DNA from 3 places in the Exiguobacterium sp. TDN 0502 genome. Region 2 is predicted to be linked to each of the others. Evidence: riboswitches for the same ligand, from Rfam matches in the RefSeq annotation. Region 2 holds a riboswitch; each other region holds the start of a gene.
What was found. Region 2 has a riboswitch for thiamine pyrophosphate ahead of thiT (energy-coupled thiamine transporter ThiT). Riboswitches for the same ligand answer to the same signal wherever they lie in the genome.
Positions count from the first base shown of each region.

Region 1 (4,237 bases), on a different contig from region 2:
TCAATCGTCTCAATCTGTTCGATCGTGTGGTCATTGCCGTTAATCGTAATGTTCATCGGACTTCCTCCTTCTGAATCAACCGTAATGTGTTTGCCAAGATTTCTGCTGTCACCGGTGCAAGTAATATGCCATGCCGGTGATGCCCCGTCGCTAGAAAGATCCGACGGGAGGAATCGGCGACTCCGAGATATGGCAAGCCCGACTCTGTTTGCGGCCGTATGCCGGACCAGACTTCTTCGATGACGGCGTCACGAATCGGCGGATACAGTTGCTCCGCTGCTTGAAGTAGTGACATGACTCCTGCGACACGGACACCGACTGTCTCATCGTACGGCAGTTCCGTCGCACCGATTAAGATCCGTCCGTCCGCTTTTGGAACGAGATAGACAGAATCATCAAACAGAATCGAAGGTAATGGTTCCCCAGCGAGACGGACCGCGAGACACTCGCCTTTGACCCCGTATGTCGCAATCGAGATCCCTGCTGTCGCGAGCAAGGCTTGCGATCCGCGACCGGCAGCAACGGTCACCGTTCGCCCCGTCCACTCTCCTTCATTTGATTCGATTCGCACGGTATCCTCATTCTCACAGATACGTGTCACATCCACCTGTTCTTCGATGGATACACCCCGTTTACGTAAGGCAGACATCAATGCAGTCGTCAGTCGTCGCGGATCGATTTGACCGACCGATGGAAATACGTACTCTCTTCCGTTTCGTTTCAATAAAAACGGTTGTTCCCGGTAGCCACAATCAATCCCGGTCTCCCGCTCGAGACGACGTGCGAGCAGCGGATACAGACGACGACTTCGCGCGGCAAGTGCATGCAATTCTTCTCTCAGCTCGATGTCTGTCGCAAGCATCCCGGCAGCCGCGCGACTTGTTTCTTGCCCGCATGTTCCGCGCTCAAGGACAAGAACGGATTCGTTTTGACAGGCGAGACTGTAAGCAAGTGTCAAACCGATGACTCCACCACCAATGATGATGTGATCCGTCATACCCGCACCCCCTGATAACGCTTGATCGCAGCAAGCGGGTCCGCTTGACCGAGAATACCGGACAAAACCGCGATTCCTGCTGCACCGGTCCCTGCAATCTCAGAAATGCGATCTGGTGTGATGCCGCCGATGGCGATGACCGGTTTCGTCGTGAAGGTGACGACTTGTTTCAGAGCATCAACACCCCGTGGTGGAAGATCCGGCTTCGACGTCGTCGGATAGATATGACCGTAGAGCAGTCGATCGGCTCCTTCTGCTTCTGCCGCCAGTGCCTCTGCCAGTGAATGAACGGATTTACCGATTGTCAGATCCGGAAAGTGACGCCTTACATCGCGGACACGTAAGGAACGGCGTGTTAACTGCACACCGATGCCAGCGACATGGGCGACATCGACCCGGTCATGGACCGTTAACTGATCAGGGGAATACCCTTGCGCAAAGAGTGTTTCAATCAGATCAAGCAATTCTGCCGCCGATAAATTCGATTCCCGTAGGTGCAGCTGATCCGTGTAAGGTTGAAGCGATTGAAAGGTTTTCACCCCATCACGTGGATCGATGGATCCTGTCGAAATCAGATGTAAACGCATCATGTTCTTCCTTTCCATACGAAAAAGGACCACTCCCGATGTTGAAAGGAGTGGTCCGAAAATGCGCTGAAGCGCTAAGGATATCTAAGGTTTCGAGCCACTTCCCTCCGCTAGTACGAACTAGATCAGGTTCAAAGGGTCCGGATACTTCCGTCTCAGTCTGCTGGGAGACTCCCCTAGTGTCTTTTCGTGTTTAATTGGCTTGCCCCATTAGTCTAGCATGAGTCGTTTCGCTTCGCTAGTCCTAGTTGAGCGCTTCGACTTGCTGAACGAGATCCGATTTCGTCGGGCGCTGTTGCTTCTGGCTATCGGCATAGGTCTGCTTCAGCTTCAGAATCCGCATTACTTTGGCATCAAGCATTTTCATCGTTAACGCCTCATCCTTCACCGCTTGCATGACTTCAGTATGGACCTTCGTATAAGCACCCGCTTCTGAAAACATCGCCATGTCTGCGCCGTTAACGAGTGCCTGCCGTGCCGCTTCCGCGAGACCGTATTGTTTCGTGATCGCTCCCATGACGAGATCATCCGTAATGATGACGCCCTTGAAGCCGAGCTGCTGACGCAAGAGGTCGGTCAGGACAGCTTTTGAGAGCGAGGATGGATGTGTATCGTCATACGCGGGGTACAGAATATGAGCGACCATTACCATCTCTGCCCCTTCTTGGATTGCTTCTTGAAACGGGACGAGTTCCGTCCGCTTCAGTTCTTCCTTCGATGCTGTCACTTTCGGCAGACCGACATGGGAATCGACACTCGTGTTGCCATGACCGGGAAAATGTTTGACGACCGGAATCGTACCCGTCTCCTGCATCCCGTGCATCAGGGCAGTACCCAAAGACGCGACCGTTTTCGGATCAGCACTTAAGGCACGGTCACCGATGATCGGATTGTTCGGGTTACTGTTAACGTCAAGGACCGGTGCAAAGTCCATGTTGAATCCATAATACCGCGATACATGACCAAGCGTGCTTCCGACGTCTTCCATTTTCGCCGTATCCGCGCCTTGCGCCATCTGTTGACTCGTCGGCAGACGTAATCGTTGATCCGGCACCCGGCTGACCCGTCCACCTTCTTCGTCAATCCCGACGAACGCATACGGCTTTTGATTCGTCTCTTGAATCGCACGGGTGAACGTCAAAAGTTGTTCTTCTGACGTGATGTTTCCGCCGAGCAGTAAGACACCACCAATCGCATGCGTCCGCAACAACTGCCGATCGGCTGCTGAAAGTTCCGTACCCGCAACGCCGATATAGAGCAGTTGATCGATCTTTTCAGACGTCGACATCGCTGCTAATTGTTGTTTGAGTTCTGCATGCTGTCGTTCTTCCTTCGTCGGCTTAGGCTTCGGTTTCTTCACCTCGGTCGGTTGCTTCGTTTCTGATTGTGATGGTTTCGTTGGTTCCGTCGTCTCCTGCGCACACCCTGCAAGCAACAGACAACCGATCAGTACGGTCTTCTTCACAAAGGATCCTCGCTCCGGACACCATTAATTGAATAATAGACGGAAATCTCAGCGTTCAGGGATTGTGAGACCGAACAATATTTATCTTTTGATAACGAGATGGCACGACGGACCTTATCTTCTGGTAGATCACCTTCGAGTCGGTAATGAATCGAGATCGATGTAAAACGCCGCGGATGATCCTCTGCTCGTTCTCCTTCGATATCCATTTCGAAATGAGTGATCGTCAAGCGCATCTTCTCTAAGATCGAGACGATATCAATCCCAGTACAGCCGGCAACGGCATGTAGCAAGAGCTCGGTTGGTCGGGGTGCCTGGTTTTCACCACCGTTTTCCGGTGCTGCATCCATCGCAAGAGGATGTCCTGATTCCGTCTGTCCACTAAACCCCATCTGTTTGTTCCATGTCACTGTCGCTTGCATCGTCCCCACTCCTTTGTCCGTAGTCTTCTTTTCTAGTATACGCAAAAAACAGAAAGCTTGGAAATTCACACGCTATTTCGAATAATGGTTCTTTTCCCGGAATCGCGCTTTGCAATACCCGACGAAATCGTTTCGTGCTATCCTGTTACTCATAGTTTCGCGCGCAAGCGCCAGAATTGAGGAATCATCCATGTCACCTACTACTCGTTTAAGTCGACGCGATTGGCTGTTAATCGCCACGTTGTCGCTCCTGACGTTCGTTCTCGGTACGAGCGAATTCGTCATCGTCGGGATCCTCGCTGAAATCTCCTCAGCCCTTGATATTACGATCGCAACAGCCGGTACGCTCGTCTCCGCTTTTGCTATTTCTTTTGCGATTGGTACACCGATCGTCATGTCGCTGACCGGTCATCTGGAACGGCGTCGCCTGATTCTACGTCTGTTACTTGCCTGGGTCTTACTGAATCTCGCCAGTAGTTTTGCACCAAGTTATGAAGTGTTGCTTGCCACCCGCATCCTGACAGCCATCTTGACCGGCGTCTTGATTTCGCTTGCAATGGTCGTCGCAAGTGACGGTGTGCCGGTTGCGAAGCGCGGTGTCGCCGTCTCGTTCATTTTCGGTGGTTTTACACTCGCGAACGTCCTCGGTGTCCCGATTGGTACGTTCATCGGTCAACACGCTGGATTCGAAGCCACGTTTTGGCTGACAACAGTCATGGGATTGATCGCGTTCCTCGCCGTGTGGAAAATCGTTCCGGTCCAGCAA
Region 1 is NZ_JBOZGJ010000004.1:90,571-94,807, reverse strand. Features, by position in the region: gene thiS (sulfur carrier protein ThiS) at 1-56, opposite strand, end outside; gene ACRPK8_RS06285 (FAD-dependent oxidoreductase) at 53-997, opposite strand; gene ACRPK8_RS06280 (thiamine phosphate synthase) at 994-1,587, opposite strand; TPP riboswitch at 1,670-1,772, opposite strand; gene nagZ (beta-N-acetylhexosaminidase) at 1,829-3,049, opposite strand; gene ACRPK8_RS06270 (OsmC family protein) at 3,046-3,471, opposite strand; gene ACRPK8_RS06265 (MFS transporter) at 3,662-4,237, shown strand, end outside.
Region 1: linked by a shared signal. The riboswitch ahead of ACRPK8_RS06280 (thiamine phosphate synthase) and the one ahead of thiT (energy-coupled thiamine transporter ThiT) in region 2 are both predicted to bind thiamine pyrophosphate.

Region 2 (4,237 bases):
AAAACTGTATTATGCAGGCGCTTGCGAAAGCACCGCACGACCGACAGCAATCGGTTGCTGCATTTAAGGCAGATATGGTGACAGCCCTTTCCGAAGAAAGAGCGAACGAAGGAATTCGTGGGGCGGAAGAGGACGAGATGGAAAAAACAATGGTCCTCGCACCGGTGAGTGTGCCGGAAGAAAAGACAGCCGAAACAGAGGCACCAACTGTCACGACTGTCCAACCGAAAACGCCAGAGAAGAAAAAGAAAAAACGCTGGTGGATCGTGCTGCTGTTCCTTGTGTTACTAGGCGGAGCCGCTACGACCTTTGCGATGTGGCCAGATCCGACGGTTACCGTCCCATCTGTCGTCAAAACGGACGGCGATGAGGCGGAAACGAAGCTTGAGAAACTTGGCTTCGTTGTTGAGACGTCAGAACGAAACAGTGATACAGTGGACGAGGGAAACGTCATCAGCCAGACACCGCGTGAAAATGCACAAGTCAAGAAGGGTTCGACAGTTAACTTGGTCGTCTCAACAGGTAGCGCGCCGGTCGAAGTACCCGATGTCACCGATGATGCTGAAAAAGAGGCAATCGCTACCTTAAAGGATGCTGGTTTTGCGAAAGTTGAAGTCGAACGCGAGAAATCGGATGAAATTGCGCGAGGGAATGTTATCCGGCAATCGATCTCGGCTGGAACGGAAGTGATCGCAAAAGAACAGACGATTACGATTACCGTCTCGGAAGGAACATCTTCTTTCGAGTTGAAGGATTTGACGAACCTATCGAGTGACGAAGCGAAAGCGTATCTGGATGAAAAAGGACTCGACGGAACGTTCGAGCAAGAATTCTCTAGCGACGTGAAGCTCGATCAAGTCATTCGTCAGTTCCCGCAAGCAGGAGCACAAGTCGAACCGAACGACTCGGTAACCGTCTTCATCTCAAAAGGTGAGGAAGAAAAAACGGTGACGGCAACGTTCCCTGAAAAGGTCGTCTATGATGCGGTCAGCGAGAACGAAGATGAGACACCAGCGAAACAAGTCATTCGGATTGAGACGGAAGATGCAAAAGGGAAGCGGACTGTCATTGAAGAATCGATTGATCAAGATGAGACATTCGACGTGCCGGTGACGATTGATCCGGGAGAAGAAGGCAAAATTACGATTTATAAGGATGATACCGTGTATCGTTCGAAAACGATTACGTATAATCAAGCAAAAGACGCACAATGAATGTGACGAAGAAGGAGTGCATAGGATGACGGAACAGCGCATCGAAGAGAATCGGGAAGGTACGATCATACGGTTGCAGGGCGGCTTTTATGATGTCATGACACCAGAGGGGGAGGTCCGTTCGCGCGCACGAGGGAATTTCCGGAAGCGTGGCATCAGTCCGGTCGTCGGAGATGAAGTCGTGCTTCATATCGAGAGTGAGACCGGCTATATTCTTGAAGTGAAAGAGCGTGACAATTTCCTTGTCCGACCACCCGTTGCGAATATCGACCAAGCCCTATTGGTCGTATCAGCGGCAGAACCTGATTTTTCAGCGCATCTGCTCGATCGGTTTCTCGTATTGATCGAAGCGAAGGAAATCCAGCCCGTCATCTTGTTAACGAAGATGGATTTGCTCGACGATGTCAAGGGCCCTGCTGTCCACGAAGCGATTGCCGCTTACCGTAAGATTGGCTATACGGTCATTGAGACATCAAGTGAGACGATGGCAGGTGTCGAGCAAGTCCGACCATTACTTGCGGGAAAAACAAGTGTTCTCGCCGGACAATCCGGTGTTGGCAAAAGTTCACTGTTAAACGCGCTCGAACCATCTCTTGATTTAGAAACGAGCGCCATCTCGAAATCACTCGGACGTGGACGACATACGACGCGTCACGTTACGTTGATGCCGCTTGCGGACGGTTTGATCGCGGATACACCTGGGTTCTCGAATCTTGATTTCCCTTATGAGATGGAAATCGAGGATGTCCGGTGGAGCTTTCCTGAATTCGTTGCTGTGCAGGACGACTGTAAATATCGGGGGTGCTTGCATCTGAATGAACCGGGGTGTGCCGTCAAGGAAGCGGTCGAAGCACAAGAAATCATGTCCTCTCGTTATGAGAACTATGGTATGTTTATAGACGAAATCAAGAATCGAGCCCGGAGGTATTGAAGATGATTAAAATTGCACCATCAATCTTATCAGCAGATTTTGCAAATCTTGAGCGTGATGTCAAAGCCGTCGAGGCAGCAGGAGCCGACTACATCCATTTCGACGTCATGGACGGTCAGTTCGTCCCGAACATCTCGTTTGGATTACCCGTACTCAGCAGTTTACGTCAGAAGACGGATATGGTCCTTGACGTCCATTTAATGATTGACCAGCCGGAACGTTTCGTCGAAGATTTCGTCAAGGCAGGGGCAGATATCGTGACGTTCCACGTCGAAGCGACGAACCATGTCCATCGTGTCTTGCAACAAATCAAAGCAGCCGGTGCAAAGGCAGGGGTCGTCTTGAACCCCCACACGCCGCTATCAACGATTGAGCATGTCCTTGAGGATGTCGATATGGTCTTGTTGATGACGGTCAATCCGGGCTTCGGCGGACAGGCGTTCATCGAGAGCGTCATGCCGAAACTTGCAACACTCGCGCAAATGAAAGCAGATCGTGGTCTGGCATTCGAAATCGAGATTGATGGTGGCGTTAATCCGGAAACCGCTAAACAATGTATCGAAAACGGTGCGAATGTTCTCGTTGCAGGATCGGCAATCTACAATGCACCGGATTATGCGGAAGCGATCACTAGCATTCGTCAAGGGGCTGCCGTATAATAAGAACGAGAAAACGAAATATGATGACCGCAAGGGGTGTCGCTTAAAAAGCGGCTGAGAGGAGTCTTTTCGACTTTAACCCTTCGAACCTGTTCCGTTCAGACGGACGTAGGGATGTGGCGCACGCAGGCAGTACGGCGTTCGTCGTACTGCCTTTTTGCGTCCTCTTTAACCATGAAGGAGGAAATAAACATGAAACGGTTACAAATGATGATGGAAATTGCCATCTTCGCCAGTCTCGGAGTCGTCTTTGATTTGCTGATTCCATTCAAAATGCCACAGGGTGGTTCGATTAGCTTAGCGATGCTACCGATCTTCGTCATGGCATTCCGCCACGGCGTCGTCGGTGGTGTCGTCACGGGAGCGCTCGTCGGTACGATTCAATTGATGTTCGCGCCGCAAGTGTTGACAATCGTCCAACCATTGCTCGATTACACGATTGCGTATGGCGTCGTCGGACTGAGTGGTCTCTTTGCACGTCAAGTCAGACAAGCAGCGCAAAATGGTCAGAAGAAAAGCTTGATGGCGTTCGTTCTTCTTGCGACGTTATTAGGCGCCGGTCTCCGTTATATCTGTCATGTCATCAGTGGAATCGTCTTTTTTGCCAAGTATGCAAAAGGTCCAGTCGTGGAATACTCTTTCGTCTATAACGCAACGTATATGGTTCCCTCGTACATCTTATGTGGAATCGTAGCAGGAATTCTATTTACGACTGCGCCACGCTTACTCCGTTATTCGGCACGAGGTGTCTGAGATGCGGGCGATTCTCGTCTGTGCCGGTCCGCGAGAAGAAGTACCGGATTTACGGACGTTTTGTCAGCTAGGTGATTTCATCTTCGGTGTCGACGGTGGTGTTCAGACGGTCGAATCGTTTGGGCTGACATGCGACCTGACAATCGGTGATTTTGATTCGCTTGGTTATGTACCAGAAGGGGCAATCGTTCATCCGGCCGAGAAAGATGAGACGGATCTCGAACTTGCCCTTCGTACAGTGTCTGAGAGGGAACAGCATGAAGAGATCATCATCATCGGGGCGACAGGTGGGCGGCTCGACATGACCGTCCAAAATGTATATCTATTGAAGCAATATCCAGAGGCACGACTCGTGACGAAACGAGAAGAGGTACGATATTTGGCAGCGGGAGCGTATACAGTCGAAGCCGGAAGCTATCATTATCTATCATTCATTCCACTTGTACCGTCGACCTTAAGCTTAGCTGGAGTCAAATATCCGCTCGATGCCCATCCCGTTCCGGTCGGAGGTTCATTGACCGTCAGTAATGAATGGTGTGCCTCACAAGCGAGAGTAGCGCTCCATCAAGGCGAATTATTAATGATGCGGACGCTTAAGGAATAGAACAATCATACAAAAAGAGGCCGTGGATGATCCACGGCCTCTTTCATATGACATTATTCTTCGAGTTGAGAAGGGG
Region 2 is NZ_JBOZGJ010000002.1:172,991-177,227, reverse strand. Features, by position in the region: gene pknB (Stk1 family PASTA domain-containing Ser/Thr kinase) at 1-1,214, shown strand, start outside; gene rsgA (ribosome small subunit-dependent GTPase A) at 1,240-2,145, shown strand; gene rpe (ribulose-phosphate 3-epimerase) at 2,148-2,804, shown strand; TPP riboswitch at 2,827-2,936, shown strand; gene thiT (energy-coupled thiamine transporter ThiT) at 2,997-3,557, shown strand; gene ACRPK8_RS04075 (thiamine diphosphokinase) at 3,559-4,161, shown strand; gene ACRPK8_RS04070 (amino acid permease) at 4,215-4,237, opposite strand, start outside.

Region 3 (4,237 bases), on a different contig from region 2:
ATCTTCCGCTATGCGAACCAAACGAATACCCCCTCTGTCTTGCTCAGCCTCCGTAATCCATACGACGTCGCCGTTCAACCCGATGCACCGGCACATGTCCTCGTCTATGGCTTTAAAGGGGATCCGAACGGACCGGACTCTGAAGCAGGCAATCTGAAATCCGCCGGACCGAACCTGCCTGCGGGTATCCGCGCAATCTTCGGAACGTTTCAGCCGCAAGGAACCTTACCCGTTGATGTACCGGTCTTTAAGAATGGACTTTTCACCGATCAACTCCATCTCGAATTCGGGGACGGCTTTAAAAACTGGAAAAAATGAGGGCGTGATACAGAAAAGACCGAAGCTCCTTTAAAGGATGCCTCGGTCTTTTAACGATTGATACGGATATTCCGCTTCTTCTTTCGCACGCTGGTAGACGCGATAAAGCGAGTAGATCAGCAGTCCATAGATGACAATCATTATGACTGTTGAAATGAAGCTACCGCTACTGAATTCAAACTGAAACGTTACCTTCAAATTCCAAATCGTAGCATATGTGCCATACACCGTCATCAATATGGGAATGATGTATCCAGCAAATCGAACGTTTGCTTTTCCAAGCATTCGTTGCACGACGTAGGCCGCGATAATGACCAGCAAAATGACGACGATTCCCACTTCCATCCCTACTTTCGCTACAAGATATACCTAATTCTACCATCTATTGGTTCAAGAAGATACGGTTCGCGCCGGAATCGTCTCATAGACCGACGTAAACGTCTCTTCCGTCCAGCCCATATGCCAAAACAGCAACTCATAATAACAGCTCGTCACGAAATGCCGTTTCATGCGCTCGCGTTCCGCAGGACTGGCTTGTTCCGCCAGCGCATCGAGCCGGGCAATCTGTTCAAAGACGACTTTTTCGAACCATTCCGAGCTATAGGTGTCGATCCATTGCTGATAGATTTTTTCTTCCGGTGTACACGTCAGTAACTGTTGACCGACTTCGTAATACAGCCAGTAACATGGCAAAATGGCAGCAATCGTCTCACCGAGTGTTCCCTCGCTCGCATGATGCATGTGCGAGACATAGGCATAGGCTGTTGGTGCCGGTTCGAACGCCGCAAGATCCGCTTCCGTGATCCCGAGCGGCTCAAAAAATGATTGATGGAGACTCAATTCCGCTCCGTAAGTTGACGTCGCGTGCTCGGCAAGCGTTGCGATCGTCGCAAAGTCGTCTGCTTTTGACGCTGCCTTCGCCTGTATCTTCGCAAAGTGTTTTAAGTAATAGGCATCCTGCATGACGTAATGCCGAAATTTCGAGAGCGGTAACGTCCCTTCTCCGATTCCTTGTACGAATGGGTGCGTAAAACTACTATCCCAGTACGCTTGTGCCGCCTGCTTGATTTCTTGTGTAAATGTCATGATCTCATCCTCCTCGTTTTTTATGAAACGAAAAAACACCACCCCGAAACACACGGGCATGGCGCAAGAAGAACAAGACTTGACGCCACTTCCCTCCGTAAGTACGAACTTAATCAGGTTCAAAGGGTCCGAACGTCTTCGTTCGTCTCAGTCGGCCTACCGACTCCCCTAGTGGTCATTATTCGATTCAAATCCACTATAGCATGCTGAAAATGGAAGTCAAGTTGTCCTCGTTCCGCTATACATTGAAGTGTCAGAAGGCGGATGCCCTCTCCATCTGTAGACCGATTCCGAACGTCTTTCGTTCTCGTACACTTACTTTAGTACCTGATACTATAATTCATTCTGTTACTTACAATTGGAGGATTTCATTATGCATACACCAACAAAAATCATGGCGTCAGCCGTTATCGCTTCTGCTTTATTACTCCCAACAGCCGCATCCGCCGAGCAGGTCGTCGACAAGACCATCGTCACACTCGGTGAGTCACTCGGCGCGAAGGATAAAGCTTGGGTGCTTTCACGTCTTAATGCACCGGAAGGCATCACGCCGATCATCGCCACTTCTGCCGACGAAGAAAAGTATCTCGGGAAGAACATCCCGCAATCGCAAAAAGGCGGCAACATGTATTCGTCGGCTAAGATCGAGTTGACGGAAAAAGGCGACGGGCTTTCTGTTGCAACGGAAAACATCACGTGGGTCACGAAGGACATGTATCTTAACGCTCTCGTCACGGCGGGTGTCAAAGATGCCGACATCACGATCACTTCCCCGTACAAGGTGACCGGGACATCGGCACTGACGGGAATCATGAAGGCATACGATCAAACTTCGGCTGAGACTGGGATCAAGCTGAGTGACGAACGCAAGGATCTAGCACAGCAAGAATTGTCAGTCACATCCGACGTCGGAAAGACGGTCGGAACGGATAAAGTCGCTGACTTGATGAACGAGATCAAGGCGGAGATCGCGAATCAAAAACCGCAAACGAAAGTCGAGATTGAAAATCTGATCGTCCAAGTCATTCAAAACAACAATATTCAATTGTCTGACGCCCAAATGGATCGATTGACGAATCTGTTCAATCAAATGGAACAAGCGAACATCAACTGGGGACAAATCGAGAGCGGACTGAAAAATGCCGGTCAAGATATCCACGCCTTTGCAACGTCCGAGGAGACGAAAGGATTCTTCGCTAAACTATTTGATGGATTAAGTGACTTCTTCAGCTCGATTGCCGGGGTATTCAAATAATTCAGACTTCCTCATCTGACAAAATAATGGTAAACTACCTGTATCTGAAACGGAAGGTGGTGTGAAAAGATGGACTTTGCCGCGTGCAAACATTGGTTAATGGAACAATTGTATCTGTTGCGCGCGATTTTTCATGGAATGGCGTTCTAAGGCACCCGTCTGCCCTTTTTAGAACTTCATGACTGAAAAATACAGCAAAGCGCATCTTTCACACGTGATGGAGAGTGCTATTTGCGCTCTCCTTTTTTGATGCGCGCGAAAGGATCGAATAGATAATGATGATTTGCGACATTCAACACCTGACTAAACAATTCGGAGGCGAGACGGTCTTAACGGACGTTTCCCTCTTCTTAAACGAACACGACCGCGTCGGTTTGATCGGACGAAACGGGAGTGGTAAAACGACATTGCTTCGCTTACTGGCTCGACTCGATCAGCCGGACGGTGGTGTCATCTACCAAAAAAATGGTTTGACGATCGGTTACTTGGAACAACTTCCTGTATATTGTGAGACGATGACCGGACTCGACGTCCTTTGGACAGCGTTTGAGGACATCCTCGCGATCCGTTCTCGGATGCAACGTTTAGAACAAGAGATGGCCGCCCCCACTGCCGGCCTCGATATTTTACTGATGCGTTATGCAGAAGCGACAAATGCGTTCGAACAACAAGACGGTTACTTGCTCGATTCAAAGATCGAGCGCATGGTGAACGGTCTGCACCTTCGGCCGTTACTCACTCGCCCCTTCCATCAGTTAAGCGGCGGTGAGCAGACGAAGATTTGTCTCGGTCGTATATTGCTGATGGCACCGAATCTCCTCATTCTTGACGAACCGACGAACCATCTCGATTTAGCTGCCGTTGAATGGCTGGAGCAGTTTTTACGGGACTATACCGGAACCGTCCTGCTCGTCTCTCACGACCGAGTGTTCTTAGATGCCGTCGTCACCTCGATCGTCGAATTAGAAGATGGCAAACTGACATCTTATACCGGCAATTACAGTGCGTTCGTCGTCGAGAGAGAACGTCGGCTGCTCGAACAGTTCCATGCGTATCAGGAGCAGCAGAAAAAAATCAAGAAGATGAAAGAAGCGATTCGTCGACTGAGGCAATGGGCGAACGAAGCCTCTCCACCGAGTGAGAAGCTGTTCCGTAAAGCAAAATCGATGGAACGGGCGCTCGCGCGAATCGAACGGATTAAACGACCACAGCTCGAAGCCAAAACTGCTGACGTCTCGTTCTCTTCTACCGATCACACGAGCCAAGTCGTCTTTCGCGCTGAAACCCTGTCTTTCGCCTACGAGACGCGACCACTTTTTGATGCAATCTCGTTCGAGATCATGGCAGAGGATCGAATCGCTATCGTCGGAACGAATGGAAGCGGAAAGTCGACGTTGCTGTCGCTGCTGCTGAACGAATTGTCACCGGACGCGGGTACGCTTACGTGCGGACCATCGAATCATGTCGGTTATTTGTCCCAACACGCCTATTTCGAAGAGGACGCCCGATTGATCGACTGGTTCAGACAACGGATTGCCGTTCCGGAAGCGGAAGCCCGTCATCTTCTTGCCCGGTTCC
Region 3 is NZ_JBOZGJ010000003.1:131,560-135,796, forward strand. Features, by position in the region: gene ACRPK8_RS05295 (glycoside hydrolase family 3 N-terminal domain-containing protein) at 1-318, shown strand, start outside; gene ACRPK8_RS05300 (hypothetical protein) at 349-663, opposite strand; gene tenA (thiaminase II) at 709-1,404, opposite strand; TPP riboswitch at 1,478-1,584, opposite strand; gene ACRPK8_RS05310 (DUF1002 domain-containing protein) at 1,778-2,659, shown strand; gene abc-f (ribosomal protection-like ABC-F family protein) at 2,935-4,237, shown strand, end outside.
Region 3: linked by a shared signal. The riboswitch ahead of tenA (thiaminase II) and the one ahead of thiT (energy-coupled thiamine transporter ThiT) in region 2 are both predicted to bind thiamine pyrophosphate.